2 linked regions of the Tsuneonella mangrovi genome follow. The protein of the gene in region 2 interacts with the protein of the main gene of each other region in a pairwise test. Links are inferred from orthologs where the notes say so. Each region holds a gene or a part of one and is shown on either strand. Other genes may lie near its edges. The genes, in order: CJO11_RS08790 and CJO11_RS04155.

Region 1 (12,242 bases), 950 kb from region 2 along the record:
CGACCGGCTGTTCTACGCGATGCAGCGCGGGCTCGACCAGGAAGCTGCGGTGGCGCTGATCGTCAACGGCTTCGCGAAAGAGGTGCTGAAAGAACTGCCGATGGAGTTTGCGGTGGAGGCGCAAAAGCTGCTGGCGATTTCGCTCGAAGGGAGCGTGGGGTGAGTTTCGCAGATAAAATTGTTGGTGCTCTTGTCGACCGCGTATGTTTCGGTGTCGCTCATTTTCAGCTTGGGCTGACGAAGGAGGACGACAGCTTCACGCTGACCTCTTCCGCCGACATCCTCTTGGACAATGAAAGTGGTGACTTTCGAGACGCTGATGCGCCCGCAGGACTGACTTCGTTGGTGGGCAAGCACATTGCCTCAATTGATTTGGACAAGGTCCCATCCAGCGCGCGTGTATCCTTTGCAGAGGGACCCACATTCACTGCAGTCTGGCCCGAGAAGATATATGACAATCTTTTTATCGTCCGGGTTGATGGGACGGAAGATTGGGGCGTGATCGGATGACCACCCGCAAGACCCTCCAGATCCGCTCTCCCGACGAGACCGCCGATGCAGCCCCCGCGCTCAAGAAGAAGGGCCGCGGGTGGGAGATCTCGGAGAAGCGGCTCGATGCGCTTCACGAACGCGCGCGCGAGTTGCGGCGGCATTCATCCGAGGCGCACAAGGTGCTCGCCGAGCGCTTCGCCAAGGCCGACATGGGCCGCTACAAGTTCACCCGGCACGCGGTCGTCGGCAGCGCGATCGTCGATTTCAACTGCCACAACCTCGGCATGGCGATCGACATCGACGAGGATGGCGAAGACGAAGCGCTCGCCAAGCGCCGCGACAAGAGCCTTGAATCGGTCGGCATCCGGGTGATGCGGATCAAGGCGGCAGATATCCTCGACAACATCGACGCCGTGCTGGCCCGGATCACCGCCGGGATGCGGATGCGCATCGCCGACAAGCAGGACGCGCGCCGCGCGCACCGCGCCAATTCCGCCCCGCGCAGGTCCCCAGCGAAAAGGAGCCTCACCCGATGATCGCAGCATTGGCCGTGATGGCGATGGCGCCGAACCACTTCTACGACGAGATCAAGGTCTATCTCGCGTGCCTCGAGCAAGGCCTGCCCGCCGACATGAACACCCGCGACTACCAGGCGCGGCTGCAGATCTACAACGCTGCGGCGGCCCGCTGCCAGCAGCAGCGCCAGGCCGCAATCGCTACGGCGGTGAAGGAACGCAAGCCCGACGTTTCGCCCGAACAGGCCCGCCAGCAAGCCGCGCAGATCATCGACGACCTCAGCCCCGCCGCCAAGAATTACGGAAACTGACCACCCATGTTGCAAATCACCGATCTCCACGCTGAAATCGACGGCAAGGCCATCCTGAACGGCCTGACCCTCACCGTGAACGCGGGCGAAGTGCACGCGATCATGGGCCCCAACGGCGCGGGCAAGTCGACGCTGGCCTATGTCCTGGGCGGCCGCCCGGGCTACGAAGTGACCGCCGGTTCGGTGACCTTCATGGGCGAAGACCTGCTGGCGATGGAGCCGCACGAGCGCGCTGCTGCCGGCATGTTCCTCGGCTTCCAGTACCCGGTCGAAATTCCCGGTGTATCCAACGTCCAGTTCCTGCGCGAGGCGCTCAATGCCCAGCGCGCCGCACGCGGGCAGGAGCCGATGACGGGCGGCGAGTTTCTCAAGCTGGCGAAGGAGAAGGCCGGGCTCCTCAAGCTCGACATGGACATGCTCAAGCGGCAGGTGAACGTCGGCTTTTCGGGCGGCGAGAAGAAGCGCGCCGAAATGGTCCAGATGGGCATCCTCGACCCGAAACTGGCAATCCTCGACGAAACCGACAGCGGGCTCGATATCGACGCTCTGCGGGTGGTCGGCGAAGGGATCAACGCGATCATGCGCGCACCCGAAAAGGGCGTGCTGCTGATCACCCACTACCAGCGGCTGCTCGACTACGTGAAGCCGGACCGGGTCCACATCCTCGCCAAGGGCCGCATCGTGAAGAGTGGTGGCCCCGAGCTGGCGCTCGAGCTGGAACGCGAAGGCTACGACGAGGTCATGGCCGATGCCTGAGGCCGCAACCCTTACGCGTCCGACCAACCGGGACGAGGACTGGCGCTATGCCGATCCGAAGTTCCTGGCCGAAGCGCCGCTGACCTATTTGGCCGAATGGGGCGAGATCACTGTGCCGCCCGGCGAAACGGTGCGCGACAATATCCGTCTCGACGACGGAGCGAGCGCTCTCGGTGCAGCGATCCGCACCCGCGTCCATGTCGGCAAGGGCGGACGGTTCGAATATTTCGCGACGATCGTCGGCGGGCCGTACCTGCGGATCGAACTCGAAGTGACGCTGGACGAAGGTGCGCATTTCGAATTCGGCGGCGTGACGCTGGGCGGCGACAGCAAGGTGCAGGAATTCGTCACCCGGGTAATTCATGCCGAGCCGGGTGCGACCAGCAACCAGGTCGTCCGTGCAGTGCAATGGGGCCACGCGACCGGCAACTTCCTCGGTCGGATCGAAGTCGTCCGCGACGCGCAGAAGACCGACGCGGGGCAGAACTTCAAGGCGATCCTGCTGGAGAAGGGCGCGTCGGCCAACGCCAAGCCCGAACTCGAAATCTACGCCGACGACGTGAAGTGCGCCCACGGCGCAGCGATCGGCGCGCTCGACGAAACCGCGGCGTTCTACATGGCCGCACGCGGGCTTCCGCCGCAGGCAGCGCGCAAGCTGCTGGTGCGCGCGTTCATCGCCGATGCCTTTGCTGCGGTCGAAGACGACGAGCTGCGCGAAGGCCTGCTCGAAGGCACGGTCTCGCACCTGGAACAGGCGGCGCTGTGATGGATGCCGCCATCCTCTCCCGCAAGGCGGACTTCCCGGGGCTGGTGACTGCAAGCGGCGCGCCGTGGCACTACCTCGACACGGCGGCCACCGCGCAGAAGCCGCAATGCGTGATCGATGCCGTCACCAAAGCGATCGGGGTCGATTACGCCACGGTTCATCGCGGGGTCTATTCGCGCAGCGCGGAAATGACCCAGGCTTACGAGGCCGCGCGCCGCCGGGTCGCGGCGTTCGTTGGTGGGGGCGAGGCGGAGATCGTGTTTACCCGCGGCGCGACCGAAGCGATCAACCTCGTCGCCTACTCCTATCCCGAAAAGGGCCGGGTGCTGCTTAGCCAGCTCGAGCACCATTCGAACATCGTGCCCTGGCAGCTCGCCGGGTGGCAGGTCGACGTCTGCCCGCTGACCGAGGATGGGAAGATCGATCTCGACGCTGCCGAAGCGATGCTGACCGGCGAGCACACAATGGTCGCGTTTGCCCACGTTTCCAACGTGCTCGGCTCGACGCTCGATGCGAAGCGTGCGGCGGAGCTGGCGCACAGCGTGGGCGCGAAGCTGCTGCTCGACGGGTGCCAGGCGGTGCCGCGCCTTCCAGTGAACGTCGCCGAGATCGGCTGCGATTTTTACGCTTTCTCGGGCCACAAGCTCTACGGCCCGACCGGGATCGGCGCGCTGTGGGGGCGGGCGGAACTGCTGGATGCCATGCCTCCGTGGCAGGGCGGCGGCGCCATGATCGACCGGGTGACCTTTGAAAAGACCACTTTCGGCCCGCCGCCCGAACGGTTCGAGGCCGGCACTCCCGCAATCGTCGAAGCACTCGGGATGGCTGCGGCTTGCGATTATGTCGATGCGGTCGGGCGCGAGGCAATCCACGCCCATGAGGCGGCGCTGGTGCGCACTTTGCGCGATGCCCTGCAGCCGATGAACGACGTGCGGCTGTTTGGCCCTGAAGACAGCGCGGGGATCGTCAGTTTCGAGCTGCAGGGCGTGCACCCGCACGATCTTGGCACGATCCTCGATGAGGAAAACGTCGCGATCCGCGCCGGGCACCACTGCGCCCAGCCGCTGATGCATTACTACGACGTGCCCGGCACCGCGCGCGCGAGCTTCGGACTCTACAGCGATCAAAGCGATATCGATGCGCTCCTGAAAGGGATCGAGCGCACACGGAGGATTTTCGGATGAACGAGGAACGCAAGATCTCGGTCGAGGAAGTCGATGCGGTCGAGACCCCGCCGCGCGCCCGGGTCGAGGATGCGGCGAGCGAGACACCCGCCGAGAAGCTTGAGCGCAAGCGCGACTATCTCGAAGGGTTCCTCGCACAGAAGCCACAGGTCGCAAGCTCCGCCGCTCCAGGCGGGCAGACCTACGAAGCGATCGTCGACGCGCTGAAGGAAATTTTCGATCCGGAAATCCCGGTCAATATCTACGATCTCGGGCTGATCTACGGGGTCGACGTGACCGACGATGGCGATGCCACCGTCACCATGACGCTGACCACCCCGCACTGCCCGGTGGCCGAATCGATGCCCGGCGAAGTCGAGTTGCGCGTCGCCACCGTGCCCGGCGTGCGCGATGCCGAAGTCGTTCTGGTGTGGGATCCGCCGTGGGGCCCCGACAAGATGACCGACGAAGCCCGGCTCGAACTGGGAATGCTGTGACCGCGCTCGCCCCTGACCTGACGGTTGCAAAGGCCGACTACAACGACCGCTCGGATGCGGAAGCGCTCGTCGCGCTGCTCGACGCATACGCGCGCGATCCGATGGGTGGCGGCGAACCGCTTGCCGAGGAAGTGCGAGAGCAGCTTGTGCCTGCGCTCGCCGAACAGTCCGGCGCATTCAGCCTGATCGCCCGGGTGCGCGGCAAACCGGCAGGGCTCGCCAACTGCTTCATGGGGTTTTCGACGTTTGCCGCCCGTCCGCTCGTCAACATCCACGACATCGCGGTGCTGGCCGAATTTCGTGGGCAAGGCGTCGGCCGCGCTCTGCTCGACGCTGTCGAAGCCGAGGCGCGGGCGCGCGGGGCGTGCAAGCTCACGCTCGAAGTGCTGTCGGGCAACGAACCGGCTATCGCCGCGTACCGCAAGGCGGGATTTGCGCAATACGGCCTTGATCCCGCAATGGGGACTGCCCAGTTCTGGGAGAGGAAACTCACATGACCGAAGCCAAGAGCACTCTCCGCCAGCGGCCCGCCGCCGTCACGCTGACCTCCGCTGCCGAAGCGCGGGTGGCAGAGCTTATGAGCAAGGCGCCCGCCGATGCCATTGGCGTCAAGCTGTCGACCCCGCGCAGGGGCTGTTCGGGGCTGGCCTACTCGGTCGACTACGTAACCGAGGAAGCCGGGTTCGACGAAAAGATCGAAACCCCCGGCGGCACGTTCTACATCGACGGGGCGAGCGTACTTTACCTCGTTGGCAGCACGATGGACTGGGCGGAAGACGATTTCACCGCCGGTTTCGTGTTCGACAACCCCAACGCGAAAGGCGCATGCGGGTGCGGCGAAAGCTTTATGGTCTGACGCCCCCGGGAAGCGCAGTGTCCCGCTATCTCTCGCTGGTCGCTATCGCTTGAGAGCTCTGACGCATGCTGCCCGGTCGACGTCGAGCCCATCACTCGCGCGCCGCGCGTCGACATAGGTAGCGGTCGGTTCCGCTCCCGGCTTTAGCGGGTAGAGATAGACGTCGAGCACGCAAGCCTCGCCGGAGAACTGCAGCTTGCGCGCATCGCCTTCCCACACGTCGAGCCGCGGTGTGCCGAATTCGCGTTCGAGCGCGGCCTTGTTCGCGCCGATCACGCCTTCGAGCCCGGCGGACCTCATCACTTGCGGCGGCACGAATCCGTCCCCGGCAGGCGGCGGCGGACGGGTGGCCGGGGTGTAAGTGACCTTCGGCGTGCGGGCCGGATTGTTTCGCTGCGGTGGGGAGGCCGAATTGATGTGCGTCGGCACCGCTGCGCCGCATGCGGCGAGCAGGAACGTGGCGGCAAGAGGGGCGATCGCCCGGATCATCGGTGTGCTTTTACCTGGCAGTCTTGCGGGAATGGACGAGATGGGTGGCAGTCGCCGCGCCGATCACAGGAGCGAGCAGGTTGGCGAACGGCACCAGCATGAGCGCTGCGACAATTCCGCCCAGCGCGAACCGCGTCAAGCCGGGCAGCGGCAAACCGCTCTCTGCCGACGCCCGGTGGCGGAGCCGGACCATGTCGGTCAACTCGCGGCCGAGCAGCCACGCATTCACCGCCCAGAACAGGATCGCAGTGCCCACCCCTGTCACCAGCAGCAAGAGCGCGAATGGCAGCGCAACGAGGTTAGCGACAAGGGCGCGAAGCAAACCCCCCATCGAATTGGCAAGATCGTCGGCAAATGGCAGGTCGCGCCGGGTCGCGAGGGCATCGGGATAGTGCCGTGCCTCGACCGCCTTCACGATGTCGTCGGCAAAGAATTGCAGGACCGCGAGTGCGACCAGCCGGAACAATAGCCATCCGCCGAGCGCCGTCAGCAAGATGGCGCCCAGTGCACCCAGCGTATCGTTCCACGCCACGCCGTAGTGCGCCAGAAGAGCGGCAAAACCATACCAGGCGCCCACCCCGAGCAGCACGAAGGCAGCCAGGGTGATCGCCACCGATCGCGCGAGGACCGACAGGATCGACCGGTCGCCCAATTGCCCGAAGGCCATGGCAAATGCATGGAAAACGCCCGTCATTCCCGGGTTGTCTCGGCGAGCCTTTGCCGCAAGTCAATCCGCCGCATTGCGGCCTTGGCGTGAGCGCCCGCAGCGGCTAGGCGCAGCGCTTACTCCCTTCTCTCCCCAATCGCAGGAATTCCATGACCAAGCCCCGCTACGACGTAATCGCGATCGGCAATGCTATCGTCGACGTGATGGCCCCGTGCAGCGAAGAGCTTATCGAAGAGCTCGAACTCAACAAGGGCGGGATGACGCTGGTGGACGCCGAAGGAGCCGAGCGACTGTACCAGGCGATGGGCCCGGCACGCGAGATATCCGGCGGATCGGCGGCGAATACGCTCGCTGGCCTCTCAGCGCTTGGCGCGCAATGCGCCTTTATCGGCCAGGTGGCCGACGACCAGCTCGGCGCGGTGTTCGCGCACGATATCCGCGCCGTAGGGATCGATTTCGATACCCCGCCGCGGGCCGAGGACCCGCCAACCGCGCGTTGCCTGATCTTCGTCACGCCCGACGCACAGCGGACGATGAACACGTTCCTCGGCGCGAGCCAGTTCCTCCCGCCTGCTTCACTCGACGACGAAGCCGTAGCGGCTGCGAGCGTGCTCTACCTCGAGGGTTACCTGTGGGATCCGGAAGAGCCGCGCGCGGCGATGCGCCGCGCGATCGAGGCCGCGAGAGCGGCAGGCCGCAAGGTGGCCTTCACCTTGTCAGAAGTGTTCGTGATCGACCGCCACGGCGACGACTTCCGCGCGCTCATCGAGGACGGACTGATCGACATCCTGTTCGCCAACCATCACGAACTCGAAGCGCTGACCGGGGCCAACGATTTCGAGGCCGGAATCGCCGCCCTCCACGGCAAGGTGCCGACACTGGTCGTGACGCGAAGCGCCGATGGCGCGGTGGCTGTGGCTGATGGCGTGCGCGCGGAAGTCGCTGCCGAGCCGATCGACGAAGTGGTCGACACGACCGGGGCGGGCGATCTGTTCGCGGCCGGGTTCCTTTATGGCCACGTGCGTGGTGAGCCGCTCGAGCGCTGCCTCAGGCGCGGTGCAATCGCAGCCGCCGAAATCATCAGCCACTACGGTGCCCGCCCGGAGGCGGACCTCAATCAGTTGATGGCGGAAAAGCTGGGCTGAGCAAGTTTCCGACGGTCACCGCTGCTGGAATACTACAGTGTTGCCGCTGGGGTCATCGACATAGAATTCACGCGTGCCCCAGCTCTGATCAATCGGGCCTTCATGGGCCGGTGAATTCGCTCTTTTCGGGACCGACAGGCCCCGAGCGACAAACGAGGCAAACAAGGCGTCAACATTCTCGCAGACAACGATGAACGACGCACCGCCAGCTCGTCTCCCATCCGGCGAGAGATTCAGGTGAAGTTCGTCGCTCCCTCTATGAAGTACGGCGTAGAAGGGAGCCTCTGGCGGGGCGGCAAAGGCCAGTTCGAAATCGAGCACACGGGTATGAAACGCAATAGCCTCTGGAATGTCTCGCTCGACAAGCACCGGGATTATCATGGCATCGCCCCCATGGTAAGTTCGCGACCTCTAACGCACGACACCGCGCAGGCATCAAAGCTCTCCGAAGCCCGCGCACAAGATGGGGCGGGCCAAAGCAATCCGGCCCTACTCCGCCGCCACGCCTTCGCCGCGCACCGGCATCGGGGCGAACAGCCGCAGGATCACCAGTGAAGTCATCAGCCAGCCTCCTGCAAGCGCCAACGTGACCGGTATGGTAGTGTGTTCCGACACCGTGCCCCAACTCCATGCGCCTAGTGCCATCCCGCCGAACGTTATCGCCTGGTAGAGCGACATGCAGCGCCCGAGGATGTTCTCCGGCGCGCGCATCTGGACCGCGACGTTGATCGAGGTCAGCGCCATCACCCAACCCGACCCGGCGACGAATGCGGCGGGTAGGGCCATTGGTATTGTCGCGGCGTTGAGCAGGATGAGGTATCCGATGGTGAACGCCAGCGTACCGGCTCCGACCACCGCCTCCGATCCGATCCGGCGCCGCAGATTCGAGACGAACAGTGCCGACACGATCGAAGCAATCCCGAACGCGCCGAGCATCAGGCCATAATCGATCTCGTTGCCGTGGAGCCGATTGCGGACGATTACCGGCAGCAGCGCCGAATAGGCGGCGAATCCAAAGCCGAGGCAGAAGCCACGCAGCAGCACCCGGCGCAAGGGACTCGACCCGGCGCTGAAGCGAATCCCCGCCGCGATCGAAGCGAGCATCGGCTCACGCGCGGGAGCGCTTAGTTGCGGTTTCCACCGCAAGAGCACCACGATCAGCAAGGTGTAGCTGAGCGCATTGAGGCCGAACGCCAGCGTCACGCTCCAGATCGAGATCAACAAGCCGCCGAGCGCTGGCCCAACGCTGCGCGCCAGGTTGAACGCGATCGTGTTGAGGCTGATCGCTTGTGGCAGGTCCCGCCGTCCGACTTGCGCACGCACCGATGCCTGCCACGCAGGTGCGTTGAGCGCGGTGCCGATCCCGACCATCAGGGTGAAACCAAGCAAGCTCCATGGTGTGATCGCCCCGGCCCAGCTGACGAACGTGAGGATCGCCGACACCACCAGCATCCCGATCTGCGCCGCGAGCATCACCCGGCGGCGGTCGAAATTGTCGGCGATTGCGCCGGCGAATACCCCGAACGCCATGATCGGCAAGGTTGCCGAAGCCTGCACCAGCGCGATCAGGACGTGCGATTTCGTTAGGTCGGTCATCAACCACGCAGCCGCAACCGCCTGGATCATAGAGCCGAGGTTGGAAACAAGGTTGGCGATCCAGATTGCGCGGAACGCCGGGTATCCGAACGGAGCGAGCGTGCCGCCCGTGGCCATCATGCCGCTGCGCGCTGGGGCTGTATCAGGTCCGTCGGCCATGCCTGCTTGCGATGGGGCCGCGGCGGGCGGCGGTCAAGCGGCTAGCTTGCCTTGCCCGATCTGGCAGCGGCTTCGCGGGCGATTTCCCGCCAACCAATGTCGCGACGGCAGAACAGGCTGGGGGCTTCAATCTCATCGACCGCTCCGTATGCCGCGGCGGCCGCCTCGGTGACGGTTTCTCCCAGCGCGGTTACGTTGAGCACGCGCCCGCCGCTGGCGACCAACTGGCCATCCTTCAGCGCGGTGCCGGCATGGAACACCTTCGCGCCGTCTTCCTCTGCTTCGCCCAGGTCAATCGCGCCGCCCTTTTGCGGCGTGCCGGGATAGCCCTCGGCCGCCATCACGACCGTGAGCGCAGTTTCCGATCGCATGTGAACCCGCTGGATAGTGCCGAGGCGGTTCTCGGCGCAGGCCAGCAGCAGTTCGCCGAGGTCGTCTTCGAGCCGCATCATCAGCACCTGGCATTCGGGATCGCCGAAGCGGCAGTTGTATTCGATCAACTTCGGGCCGTGTTCGGTCAGCATCAGGCCAGCAAAAAGTACCCCCGAATAGGGAGTTCCCTCATCGGCAAGGGTGCGCACGGTAGGGGCGATGATCCGTTCGAGCACTTGCCCGCGGGTGATCGGGTCGAGTATGCGGGCTGGCGAATAGGCGCCCATCCCGCCGGTGTTCGGCCCGGTATCGCCTTCGCCAACCCGCTTGTGATCCTGGGCAGAGCCGAACGTCATCACACTTGCGCCGTCGGTTAGCGCAAAAAAGCTCGCTTCCTCGCCGGTCATGAATTCCTCGATCACGACTTCGGCCCCGGCTTCGCCGAACTGCCCGCCGAACATCTCGGCCAGCGCCGCTTCGGCATCGGTGCGGGTTTCAGCGATCACCACACCCTTGCCCGCCGCTAGGCCGTCGGCTTTCAGCACATAGGGAGGGTTGAAGTTTTCAAGCGCGGCAAGCGCGTTGTTGAGCGAAGTGGCGCGCACGTATCCGGCGGTCGGGATCCCGGCGCGCTGGCACAGGTCCTTGGTGAAGCCCTTGCTGCCCTCGAGCTGGGCTGCCGCCTTGCTCGGGCCGAACACCGCAATGCCCGCTTCGCGCAAGCTATCGCCGAGGCCATCGACCAGCGGAGCCTCCGGGCCGACCACCACCAAGCCCACACCGTGCCCGTCGCAAAACGCAATCACTGCGCCATGATCGCTCGCATCGAGTGCAACCAACTGGGCATGGTCGGCAATCCCCGGGTTGCCCGGCGCGGCGTAGAGGGTATCGTCACGCCCGGCGAGCAGCCGCGATTTGGCCAACTTCCACGCCAGTGCATGTTCGCGTCCGCCACCGCCCAGCAGAAGGATATTCATGGCCGCTCCCGAAGATTCAGATGAAGGTGCTGGCGGGCTGGTAGCGAAGGGGCGCGCCGGGGACAACGCCGAGCCGCTTTCGGTCAGCGAACTTTCCGCTGCGCTGAAGCGGACGGTAGAGGAAAGTTTCGGATTCGTGCGGCTACGCGGCGAACTTTCCGGCGTGAAGCGCGCGGCCAGCGGGCATCTCTATTGCGCGCTGAAAGACGACAAGGCGGTGATCGACGGGGTGATGTGGCGCGGCAATGCCGAGCGGCTGGCGTTCGCCCCCGAGGATGGGCTGGAAGTAATCGCCAGCGGCAAGCTGACGACATACCCCGGCCGCTCGAAATACCAGATTGTGATCGACCGGCTCGAACTGGCCGGTGAAGGCGCGCTGCTCGCATTGCTCGAGAAGCTGCGCCAGCGGCTCGGCGCGGAAGGGCTGTTCGCCCCCGAACGCAAGCGGCCACTCCTGTTCCTGCCGCGCACGATCGGGGTGGTCACCAGCCCCACAGGTGCAGTGATTCGCGACATCCTGCACCGGCTGGCGGATCGCTTCCCCAGCCACGTGATCGTGTGGCCCGTGCTGGTGCAGGGGAAAGGCTCGGCCGAGCAGGTCGCTGCGGCGGTGCGCGGATTCTCCGCCATGCCCGAGGGCGGGCAGGTCCCGCGCCCCGACCTCGTGATCGTTGCGCGCGGCGGCGGCTCGATCGAGGATCTGTGGGGCTTCAATGAGGAAGTTGTGGTTCGCGCAATATCAGAATGTACCATTCCGGTTATTTCTGCGGTGGGCCACGAAACCGATACCACGCTGGCCGACTACGCCGCCGACCGCCGCGCGCCGACCCCTACCGCGGCGGCGGAAATCGCTGTGCCCGTCCGCGCCGAACTTGCCGCGGTGCTGCTCGACTTTGCCGGGCGGCAACAGCGCGCGATCCTGCGGCCCGTCGCGCTCGGACGCGAACGGCTCGCCGCGCGCGCCGACCGCCTGCCAAAGATCGAAGCGCTGCTCCAGCCGCAAGCGCAGAAGCTCGACGAGCTCACCGAGCGGTTGCGGCGCGGTCTGGCGGATCGGGCAGCGAACGCACGCGACAGGCTCCAGTCCGACCGCGCACGCCTCTCCGCCCCGCTGCTCAAGTCACGCCTCGATCGCGCGCGCGACCGGCTCGAGGCCACCGCCCGGCTGATGGCCTCGCTCGATCCCGACGCGGTGCTCCAACGCGGCTATGCGAGGGTCACAACCACCGACGGACGGACGCTGACCGATGCGGCGCTGGCGCGGAAGGAGGACGCGCTTACCTTGCGCTTCCGGGATGGCGAGCTCGGCGTTGTCCCGAACGACGGACCGCCACCCACGGCAAAGCGCCAGAAGCCTCGCCCCGTCCCGCCCAGGCAACGCCCGGTGCAGGATGATTTGTTCGGCGAGGGCTGACTTGCTAAGACGCACGCCATGTTGATGAAATCCGGCGATCCCGCCGCCCAGTTGATCTATGGCCCCA
Region 2 (9,826 bases):
CCGCTTTCTGGAGGATCGCAGACCTTGATGATCGGCGATCCGGCGTAGAATTCGGACAGCGCGTCGCGCATCGCGGCGGGCGAAGGCGCAGCTTCCATTGCGGACAAGGCCAGCGGAACGCTCACCGCCATTCCGCGGTGCGCGGCGATTACAGCGGGCGTAAACACCGGCGGGCGGGGCAGGCCGGCGTAGCGTGCCATTTCGGGCAAGTGTTTGTGGCCGAAGCCGAGAGCATAGCCGCGCCAGCCGATCGCCGGATCGGCCTCGAACCGCGCGATCAGCCCCTTGCCGCCGCCCGAGTACCCTGAAACGGCGTTGACCGTGTAGGTCCAGTCGGCTGGCAGCAGCCCCGCGCGCACCAGCGGTGCGACGAGCGCGAGGAAGCCGGTGGGATAGCATCCCGGATTGGCGACGAACCGCGCGCCAGCGACCGCGTCGCGACCGACCAGCTCGGGAAAGCCATAGGTCCAACCATCGGAAACCCGATGCGCGCTCGACGCGTCGATCAACCGCACCTTGCTGTCCGGATCGACCAGCGCCACCGCTTCGCGGGCGGCATCGTCGGGCAGGCAAAGGATCGCGAAATCGGCTGCGTTGAGCGCTTCGCGCCGGGCGGCGGGATCCTTGCGGCTGGCATCGTCGAGCGCAACGAGCGAAAACTCGCTCCGTCCGGCGAGCCGGTCGGCTATCTCGAGGCCGGTGGTCCCGGCCGCGCCATCGATGAAAACGGTAGCGGACATGGTCAGGCGAGCAGCGCGGTGCGCAAGTACCCGCTCGGCCCGTCCGGCCCGACGCAGCCCCAACACCAGTCGCCCGCATAGTCGAGCGCTTCGAACCGTGTGCCCGCTTCGAGCAGAGTAACCGCTTCGGCATCGTCGCGCGGGTTGATCAGGAGCGGTGCGCCCGCCGGTCCGATCTCGCGCACGACCGGCACGACGTATGCGGCGACGAGGTAGCGGTCAGCCAGCGCGATATGCGCCAGGTCGCCCCGGATCGGCAGTGTGCCGGGCTCCGGACGCACGACAGGGCCGGACAGCGAAAGCTGCCCTTCGGGAAGTCCGTATTCGCCGGTCGTACTCACGAAATTCTTTTCTTGCGCCTGCGGGAAATCTTCAGCGCGCTTAGACCGTGCTGGCCGCGCGGGCAAGCATGGCAGGCGGGTTGCCCCCGGACGGGTCAGCCGTAGCGCTGGCGGAGCATGTGCCACGCCGCGCGCAACCCCAGTGGCGCGCCGCCCTTGGGCCGCCCGGGTTTGGCCGCAGGACGCCAAGCAAAGGTGTCGAAATGGGCCCAGTCGATGCCTTCGCCGACGAACTTGTCGAGGAACAGGCCGGCCACGCTCGCTCCGGCGAACCCGTTGGTGGCGGCGTTGTTGGTATCGGCAATATCGGACTTGAGATACTCGACATAGGCATGCGGCAGAGGCAGCCGCCACGGCTCGTCGTCGTTGGCCTTGCCCGCCGCGATCAGGGCATCGGCGGTTTCGTCGCGCCGGGTCATCAGCGCAGGCAGGTCCGGCCCTAACGCCACACGGGCAGCGCCGGTCAGCGTCGCGAAGTCGATAACCAGGTCGGGCTTCTCCTCGCTCGCACGGGTCAGCGCATCGCCGAGGATCAGGCGGCCTTCGGCATCGGTGTTGCCGATCTCGACCGTCAGTCCCTTGCGGGTCTGGAGCACGTCACCCGGACGGAAGGCATTGCCCGAAATCGCGTTCTCGACCGCGGGCACGAGCAGGTGGAGCTTCACCTTGAGGCCCGATCCCATCACCAGCCCGGCGAGCGCGATCGCGTGGGCCGCACCGCCCATGTCCTTCTTCATCAGCGCCATGCCGCTCGCGCCCTTGATGTCGAGCCCGCCGGAATCGAAGCACACGCCCTTGCCGACGATCGCCAGCACCGGGTTCTTCTCGCTACCCCATGCAAGGTGCAGCAAGCGCGGGGCGTGTTCGCGCGATGCCGCGCGGCCAACCGCGTGGACCATCGGGTACTCGCGTTCCAATTGGTCACCCTTGACCACCGACAACTCGGCTTTGTGGTGCTTGGCGAGCGCTTCGAATTCGGCTTCGAGCGAAGCGGGGCCCATGTCCTCGGCAGGCGTGTTGACGAGGTCCATCACCTTCATCATCGCGTGTGCTTCGGCAAGCGCGGGTTCGATCGCCTTGGCGTCGCTCGTCAGCAGCACGCGCTTACCCGGCGCATCGGGATCGTCGCGATAGCGGGTGAAGCGATACTGCGCGGTCTGCCAGCCGACGAGGGATGGACCCGGTTCGCCGCCGACCCGGCGATAGGTGCCTTCGGGCAGGCTCTCGGCGAGTTTCGCCATGCACCAGCTCGACAGGTCCGCCGGATCGGCCACTCCGCCGACCGCGAACCAGCCGTCGCCGTCAGGGACGATACCGACCTGGTAGCCGCCGCCATCGAACTTCTGCGCCTCGAGCGCGGCGCGCTGGCCCTTGGTCAGCGACTTGGCCCAGTCGGCAAAGCCTTCCTTGTCCACCAGATGGATAGCGATGGCGTCTTGCCCGCGATCGGGCTGGATAAGGTCGGTCTTCTTGGTCATAGCGGTGCCCTATCGCCTGTTGGCCGGAGAATTCCAATGCCCCTTCGCTCGATGTTGCCGATTGTCATGGCGCTGGCGCTTGCGGCTTGTTCGGGTTCGGGCGGCGCAGGACAGGCCACCGACGCTGCTGCCGGAGCAAACGCCAGCAGCGCGGCCACGGGCAAGTCGAGCGCGTCGGCAACTTCGAATAGCACCGACAAGGGCGTGAGCTTTGCCAAGAGCGAAGCGAAGGACGGCGGGCAGTGGGACTTCAAGTATGCGTGGCCCGCCGCCGTCACCGATCGCCCCGCACTCGCAGCGTTGCTGATGCAGGAGCGCGAGGCGATCATGCGCAAGAACCGCAAGAGCTGGATCGATGCGCTCTCGGCGACGCCAGCCGATTGCGCTTCGTGCCGGACAAGCAATTTCAGCAAGACGTGGAAGGTCGTTGCCGAGGTTCCGGGCTATCTCAGCCTGTCGGCGGACATCGCGATGTACACTGGCGGAGCGCACGGGATGTATGGGCGCGAATCCGACGTATGGCTCGACAAACAGGGCAAAGTGGTTGCGGGGGTGGAGATGTTCACTTCGCCCGCGGTGCTCGACAAGGCGCTCCAGCCGGCGCTGTGCAGGGCGCTCGATGCCGCGCGGAAGACGCGGCGCGGCGCGGACTACAAACCCGCTCCGACCGGGCAGGATTACGGGTTCGATTCGTGCCAGCACGTGAAGGACGCAACGGTGTTTGTCGGCTCGAGCGATGGCCGCAAGTTCGACAAGGTCGGCATCTGGTTCGGGCCCTATGTCGCGGGGCCCTATGCCGAGGGGGCCTACGAGATTACCCTGCCGGTGACGCCAGCTGTGCTCGCAACCGTCCGACCCGAATACAAGGCGGCGTTTGCGGCGAAGTAGCAATTCGCGGCCGCAATCGCTAAGTGGGCGGCATGACCGAATACCAGACCATCACCGGCGACGAGACCGTCATCCGCGACGGCACCATCAAGCTCCACGGGCCCGAAGGGTTCGAAGGGATGCGCAAGGCGGGGCGGCTGGCAGCCGAAATCCTCGACGCGTTGGCCCCGCTGGTCCAGCCGGGGGTGACCACTGGTGAGCTCGACGATGTCGTGCGGCAGATGACGCTCGACGGCGGTGCGGTCCCGGCAACGCTCGGCTATCGCGGGTTTACCCATTCGTGCTGCATCTCGATCAATCATGTGGTGTGCCACGGCATCCCCAGCGACAAGCAGCTCAAGGACGGGGACATCGTCAACATCGACGTCACTCCGCTCCTCGACGGGTGGCACGGCGATACCAGCCGGATGTACCTCGTTGGCGACGTGCCGCTTAAGGCCAGGCGGTTGGTCGATGTTACTCACGAATGCCTGATGATCGGGATCGAGCAGGTGAAGCCCGGCGCGCGGCTGGGCGATATCGGCGCGGCGATCCAGGCACATGCTGAAAAGCACCGCTACGGCGTGGTTCGCGAGTTCTGCGGACACGGCCTCGGGCGGTTGTTCCACGATGCGCCCGAAGTGGTTCACGCTGCGAAGGCTGGGACAGGGCCGGAGCTGCGTCCCGGCATGTTCATGACCATCGAGCCGATGATCAACCTCGGCAAGCCGTGGGTGAAGTTGCTGAGCGACGGGTGGACCGCGGTGACCCGCGACAAGAGCCTATCGGCGCAGTTCGAGCATTCGATCGGCATCACCGAAGACGGCTGCGAGATCTTCACGCTCAGCCCCAAGGGACTGGACAAGCCGCCTTACAACTGAGGTCCGGCGGCTACCCCGCAGCAGCCCATCCCGCCTGCATCACCATCACGCACATCGCGATGATGATCACCGACCCGATAGTCCAGAACGTCGCGCGGACTTCATGGATTTGCGCGGTCGAATAGGCGAGGAAGTGCAGGACGCGCGACACCACGTAGCCGTAGAACAGCCAGTGCGCGAGCGCGGGTGAGGGACCGGTCAGCACGAACAACAGTCCGATAACGATGAAGAACGGGATGTTCTCGAGGTGGTTCTGCATGATCCGGCGAAAGCGCTCGACCGGTTCTTTGGGCGCGGTCTGGTCGGCGGCGGGTGTCGGGTTGAGCGGCGTCTTCTTCATGTCCTCTGGCGCACGGAAACCGCCCTTGACGCGCATCATCTGGACCACCGTGATCCATGCGGTTGCAACCGCAAGCAGGATCATCAGCGAGGCCGATACGGCGTATGTCGCGAATACCGGATTGTCGAAACTGAGTTGGTTCATGGTGTGGCACCCCCTTATTTTTCGGGCACCATGCGCCTCATTCGGGCGTGCTGCAATCGCAGCATCTAGTGCTTTGGAATAGTTAGCTTTCCCGGCCCGCGCGGATTGCGGCTGCTGCCGCAAACGGGGCGATCGCGCACAGCGCAAGGCTGATTGCGGCGCATAGCGCGAGCGCCGTGCCATCGGGCCTCGCGAGGGCACCGGCACCGAAAATCAGGATCGGAACGCCGAGCGGCACCAGCAGCAACCCGCCAAGTGCTGCTCCGCCGCGCACCGCAGTGGTCAGCGCAGCGATCACTAGACCGACAGCAGCCAGCCCCGGGGTACCGGCGAGAAGGCCCAGCAGCAGCGTGACCAGCGTCGTGCTGTCCAATCCCAGCAGCGCCGCCGCGATCAGCGTGGCAAGCAGCAACAGCGGCCCGAAGCTGAGCCAGTGCGCCAGCAGGCGCGACACCATTGCAAGCTCTTCCGATACGCCGCGCAGCGCGAGCTGGTCGAACACCCCGGACTCGACGTCGAGGGCCACCAACCGGTCGATCGGCAGGATGCTGGCAAGCAATGCCGCGATCCACAGCACGCCGCCGCCGGTCCGCGCGAGCAGAGGCGCATCGGGGCCGACCGCGAACGGGAACAGTATCGCCACCGCCACGAAGAACAGCACTGGCAGCAACGGCCCGCCGCGCCCGTTGCCGAGCAACAGTGCCAGGTCGCGGCGCAGCAAACGAGCGAGGACAATCACCAGGGATGGTCCCTGAGATCGATTGTCTGACAGTCTGGCAGAGTGATCGGCTGGTGCGAAGCGACCACAACCACACCACCTGACTTCCTTCGCTCGGCGATGATGTGCTCGACCAATTCGACACCCGCGCTATCCAGCCCGTTGAGCGGTTCGTCGAGCAGCCAATGGTCCGCGCCTTGCCCCAGCAGGCGCGCTAGTGCTGCTCGTTTTTTTTGACCGGTAGACAGATATCGTACCGGAACATCCTCGAGACCCGCCAAACCCGTTGTAGCAATGTCGGTCGTGCAGCCATCCAGCTTTGACCAGAACGAGAGCGCCTGTCCGAGAGGCAATTCCGGATCGAGCGCATGACGCTCGTTCAGCAGGCCGACGGTGCCCTGCCAGTTCACAATGCCGTAGCCGTCGCAAACCTTGCTCAGCTCGGGCGCGAAAGATGGTTTGCGCAGGCCTGCGAGGATTTGCAGCAGACTGCTCTTGCCAACACCATTGGGGCCGACCAGATGCAAGGCGGCACCTTTGTCCAGCCACAGGTCGAGCGAGCCGAACAGGAGCCGGTCGCCCCTGCGGCAAAACAACTCCCATGCGGTAAGTCCCGTCGCTTGCATCGACATGCGGGTTAGGCGAAAGGTGCAAGACCGACAAGATAAGTAGAAATGAGCGCACTATGGCAATCGCCGAACTGACCGAGAGCGAACGCACCAGCCTGTTGGCGGCGCACCCCTATTGGTCGTTGGCGCGCGAGGGCAAGGCGATCGAGCGGACGTTCGTGTTCGCCGACTTCAATGCGGCGTGGGGTTTCATGGCGCGGGTTGCGCTGCTAGCCGAGAAAGCCGACCATCACCCGGAATGGTTCAACGTCTACAACCGGGTCGAGATTAATTTGACTACGCACGACGCGGGCGGGCTGAGCCAGCGCGATGCCGATATGGCAACTGCGATCGACGCGATGGTCTGACGGAGCCTAGACCCCCAGCGGGCGGGCCATTCCGCGCGCACGCTTGCGTACTCGGCCGGGCATCCAGCGGGTGCCGAACGCCAGTTGCCGGGCGGTCGAGTTGACCAGCGTGTGCAGCCTTTCCCCATGCACCGCGTCCCATTCAGCCTGGGCGACGGCGAGCGGCGGGGTAATCTCGAGTCCGGCGGCCTTCACTCGATCGCGGATCGCTTCGTTGGTCGACTGGTTCGGAGTCTTGTCGATCAACGGGGTGTCGATGAACCCGGGGCACAGGCTGCGCACGTTGATACCGAATTCGGCCCATTCGGCGTCGAGCGATTCGGTCAGGCTGCGCACGCCGGCCTTGGTTGCCGAATAGACCGACGCCCCGCCGCTGCCGTAGATTCCCGCCGCGCTGGCGGTGTTGAGCAGGCAACTGCCCGGCGCGGTTTTCTTGAGATAGGGGAGCACCGCCTGCGCGCCGTAGAACACGCCCTTCAGGTTGATGTCGATGCAGCGACCGATTTCCTCGAGCGTGTTTTCCGAGAGCGATCCGCCCAGCGGAATCCCGGCATTGTTTGCCAGCACGTCGATCCGCCCGCCTGCAGCCATCGAGAAACCTTCGAGCGCGGTGTCCCACGCGGCGCGGTCGCGCACGTCGAACTGGTGGCTGTAGCACGAACCCGGGCCGACCCGGCTTTCGGTCTCCCTCATCCCGGCGGTGTCGATATCGCCGAGACCGATGAACCAGCCGCGCCCGCCAAAATACTCGGCGATGGCCTGTCCGATTCCCGATCCGCCACCGGTGATGAAAATTGCCTTGCGATCGCTCATGTTTATCTCTCCGCAGCCATCCCTAGCGCCAGCCTGCATAAGCGCAAGCGGCGTGTCGTGACGTGCGATTGCGTACCCTAAAGCGCCGGGTTGTTATAGCAATGCCAGGTGAAGATCGCGGCTGCCCCGCGATGCGGCCGCCACGCTTCGGCCAGCGCGCGGGTTTCCTTCTCGCTCGGCCGCTCTTCGAGCCCGAGGATGCGCCCAAGACCCGCCTGGACCGCCAGGTCGCCAGCCGGCCAGATGTCGGGCCGGCCTTCGGCGAACAGCAGGTAGATCTCCGCCGTCCAGCGGCCGATGCCCTTGACCTGCGTGAGCTGGGCGATCGCTTCCTCGTCGTCGTCGGGCAGGGCATCGAAATCGATTTCCCCGGCTGCGACCAGCTCGCACAGAGAGCGCGCATAGCCTTGTTTCTGGCGCGAAAGTCCGCACGCACGCAGCGTGTCGAAATCGCGCCCCAGCAGGTCGTGCACGGGAATATCCTCGCCCAGTTCTGCCTCGAGCTTGCGCCACATGCTTGCTGCCGCAGCGACCGAGACCTGCTGTCCCACAATTGCGCGGAGCAAGGTGCGATAGCCGCGCTCGCGGATGCGTGGTTCGGGGTATCCGGCCGCTTCCAGCGCGCGGGCGATCGCGGGCTCCTGCGCTGCGACATGGTCGAGCCCCGACTTGATCTTCTCCGCGCTCAGCCCCATCAGTCCTCTCCGTGCCCGCTTGCCAAATCGGCGAACAGCCCGTAGCAGCCCCGCCGAAAGCCCGACAGGGGGCACGACACTTACGAACGGGAATTTGCGAGATGCCGAAGCTGACAGTCGTCAACCGCGCCGGAGAGGAATCGACCATCGACGTGGCCGATGGCCTGACCGTGATGGAAGCGATCCGCGACAACGGGTTCGACGAATTGCTGGCGCTGTGCGGCGGCTGCTGCTCGTGCGCCACTTGCCACGTTCATGTCGATCCGTCGTTCAAGGACAAGCTCAACCCGATGAGCGAAGACGAGGACGACCTGCTCGAAAGCAGCGACCATCGCGACGAGAATTCGCGGCTCGGCTGCCAGATCCCGTTCACCGACGATCTCGACGGCCTCAAGGTCACGATCGCGCAGGAAGACTGACGGCCGGCGCTCTGAAGCGCAAGGCACAGTGTCAGGGGGCGAAGCGGAACTGCGTTGCGCCTGAAGTGGGGCGGACCTAGTTCGACGGCCATGACGAACCTGCGCGTGTGCGAAAATACCCTCGACCTGATCGGCAACACTCCGCTGGTGCTGCTCAAGGGCCCCAGCGAAGCTGCTGGGTGCGAAATCTGGGGTAAGTGCGAATTCACCAATCCGGGCGGCAGCGTGAAGGATCGCGCGGCATTATGGATCGTGCGCGACGCGGAAGCGCGCGGAGAGCTCGAACCGGGCGGCACAGTGGTCGAAGGCACCGCGGGTAACACCGGGATCGGGCTGGCGCTGGTCGCCAATGCTTGCGGCTATCGCACGATCATCGTCATGCCCGACAACCAGAGCCAGGAGAAGATGGCGACCCTGCGCGCGCTTGGTGCGGAGCTGGTGCTGGTGCCGCCGACCAAGTTTGCCGACTGCAACCACTTCGTCCACACCAGCCGCCGGCTGGCCGAGGAGACAGAGGGCGCGGTGTGGGCCAACCAGTTCGACAACACCGCCAATCGCAAGGCGCACATTGAGGGCACCGCCGAAGAAATCTGGCAGCAGATGGAAGGGCGGATCGACGGCTTCACTTGCGCGGTGGGCACGGGCGGGACCTTCGCCGGAGTGGGGATGGGCCTCAAGGGGCACAATGAAGACGTAACCATCGCGCTGACCGATCCCCATGGCGCGGCGCTCTACAGCTACTATGCCGAAGGCGAGCTGAAGTCCGAAGGCAGCTCGGTTGCCGAAGGCATCGGGCAGGGCCGGATTACCGCCAACCTCGAAGGCGCACCGGTCGATACCCAGTTCCGCGTTTCGGACGAAGAGGGGCTCGACTGGGTCGCCCGCTTGCTGCGTGACGAAGGGGTCTGCCTGGGCCTCTCTTCGGGTATCAACGTGGCTGGCGCGGTGGCGCTGGGCAAGCAGCTCGGGCCCGATGCGCGCGTCGCGACGATCCTGTGCGACACCGGCTTCCGCTACCTGTCGACGCTCTACAATCCCGAATGGCTCGCGGCGAAAGGCCTTCCGGTATTCGACTGGCTGCAAGGCTCGTAAGCCGCTCGGCCCCGCGCCGCGATTGACTGACCCTGCGGATAGTCTAGCCTGCGCTGCATGGCCCACCAGCCTTTCAATTCCCGACGTAACCCGCCCTCGGTAGATCCCGGGACACCTGTGCCATTGGGCGGCTCGCGCGCCGAAGCGGTGCAGCGGCTGCAGGTCGGCTTTTCGCTGTTGGTCGGGATCGTCCTGTTGGTCGGGATCGCCAACGTGATCGAGAATCGCGCGAAGGAAGTCGAAGCGACCAGCGTTCCCGAAGCGGCAGCGACCGTTCCGGCAGAGACCTCCACGCCGCAGAGCGATCCGCTGGCCGATGCCG

The links.
Region 1: the proteins of CJO11_RS04155 (region 2) and CJO11_RS08790 interact in binary tests that used the Escherichia coli proteins (3 or more experiments, as listed by UniProt). The link is inferred for Tsuneonella mangrovi from one-to-one orthologs.

Annotation. Positions count from the first base shown.
Region 1 is NZ_CP022889.1:1,784,771-1,797,012, reverse strand. Bases 3,676-6,674 are described here. They hold CJO11_RS08790 (HesB/IscA family protein), read left to right. Parts: upstream 3,676-4,993; coding sequence 4,994-5,356; downstream 5,357-6,674. Other genes in these bases: CJO11_RS08775 (adenosine kinase), read left to right, coding at 6,662-6,674; CJO11_RS08780 (EI24 domain-containing protein), read right to left, coding at 5,856-6,539; CJO11_RS13410 (hypothetical protein), read right to left, coding at 5,399-5,845; CJO11_RS08795 (GNAT family N-acetyltransferase), read left to right, coding at 4,497-4,997; CJO11_RS08800 (SUF system Fe-S cluster assembly protein), read left to right, coding at 4,021-4,500. Outside these bases: Fe-S cluster assembly protein SufB, read left to right, coding at 1-163; CJO11_RS08830 (hypothetical protein), read left to right, coding at 160-510; CJO11_RS08825 (endonuclease domain-containing protein), read left to right, coding at 507-1,028; CJO11_RS08820 (hypothetical protein), read left to right, coding at 1,025-1,318; Fe-S cluster assembly ATPase SufC, read left to right, coding at 1,325-2,074; CJO11_RS08810 (SufD family Fe-S cluster assembly protein), read left to right, coding at 2,067-2,840; more of CJO11_RS08805, read left to right, coding at 2,840-3,675; more of CJO11_RS08775, read left to right, coding at 6,675-7,657; CJO11_RS08770 (bleomycin resistance protein), read right to left, coding at 7,673-8,038; CJO11_RS08765 (MFS transporter), read right to left, coding at 8,147-9,412; purD (phosphoribosylamine--glycine ligase), read right to left, coding at 9,454-10,761; xseA (exodeoxyribonuclease VII large subunit), read left to right, coding at 10,760-12,175; CJO11_RS08750 (DUF2093 domain-containing protein), read left to right, coding at 12,194-12,242. UniProt on the Escherichia coli protein: Is able to transfer iron-sulfur clusters to apo-ferredoxin. Multiple cycles of [2Fe2S] cluster formation and transfer are observed, suggesting that IscA acts catalytically.
Region 2 is NZ_CP022889.1:838,500-848,325, reverse strand. The notes cover bases 7,007-9,753. They hold CJO11_RS04155 (2Fe-2S iron-sulfur cluster-binding protein), read left to right. Parts: upstream 7,007-8,094; coding sequence 8,095-8,412; downstream 8,413-9,753. Other genes in these bases: CJO11_RS04145 (hypothetical protein), read left to right, coding at 9,562-9,753; CJO11_RS04150 (cysteine synthase A), read left to right, coding at 8,503-9,504; CJO11_RS04160 (DNA-3-methyladenine glycosylase family protein), read right to left, coding at 7,376-7,993; CJO11_RS04165 (SDR family oxidoreductase), read right to left, coding at 7,007-7,298. In the rest of the region: argC (N-acetyl-gamma-glutamyl-phosphate reductase), read right to left, coding at 1-740; CJO11_RS04205 (hypothetical protein), read right to left, coding at 743-1,081; CJO11_RS04200 (leucyl aminopeptidase family protein), read right to left, coding at 1,177-2,559; CJO11_RS04195 (DUF3298 and DUF4163 domain-containing protein), read left to right, coding at 2,596-3,447; map (type I methionyl aminopeptidase), read left to right, coding at 3,480-4,307; CJO11_RS04185 (MAPEG family protein), read right to left, coding at 4,318-4,791; CJO11_RS04180 (heme exporter protein CcmB), read right to left, coding at 4,874-5,530; heme ABC exporter ATP-binding protein CcmA, read right to left, coding at 5,527-6,141; CJO11_RS04170 (4a-hydroxytetrahydrobiopterin dehydratase), read left to right, coding at 6,195-6,485; more of CJO11_RS04165, read right to left, coding at 6,492-7,006; more of CJO11_RS04145, read left to right, coding at 9,754-9,826. UniProt on the Escherichia coli protein: Ferredoxin are iron-sulfur proteins that transfer electrons in a wide variety of metabolic reactions. Although the function of this ferredoxin is unknown it is probable that it has a role as a cellular electron transfer protein.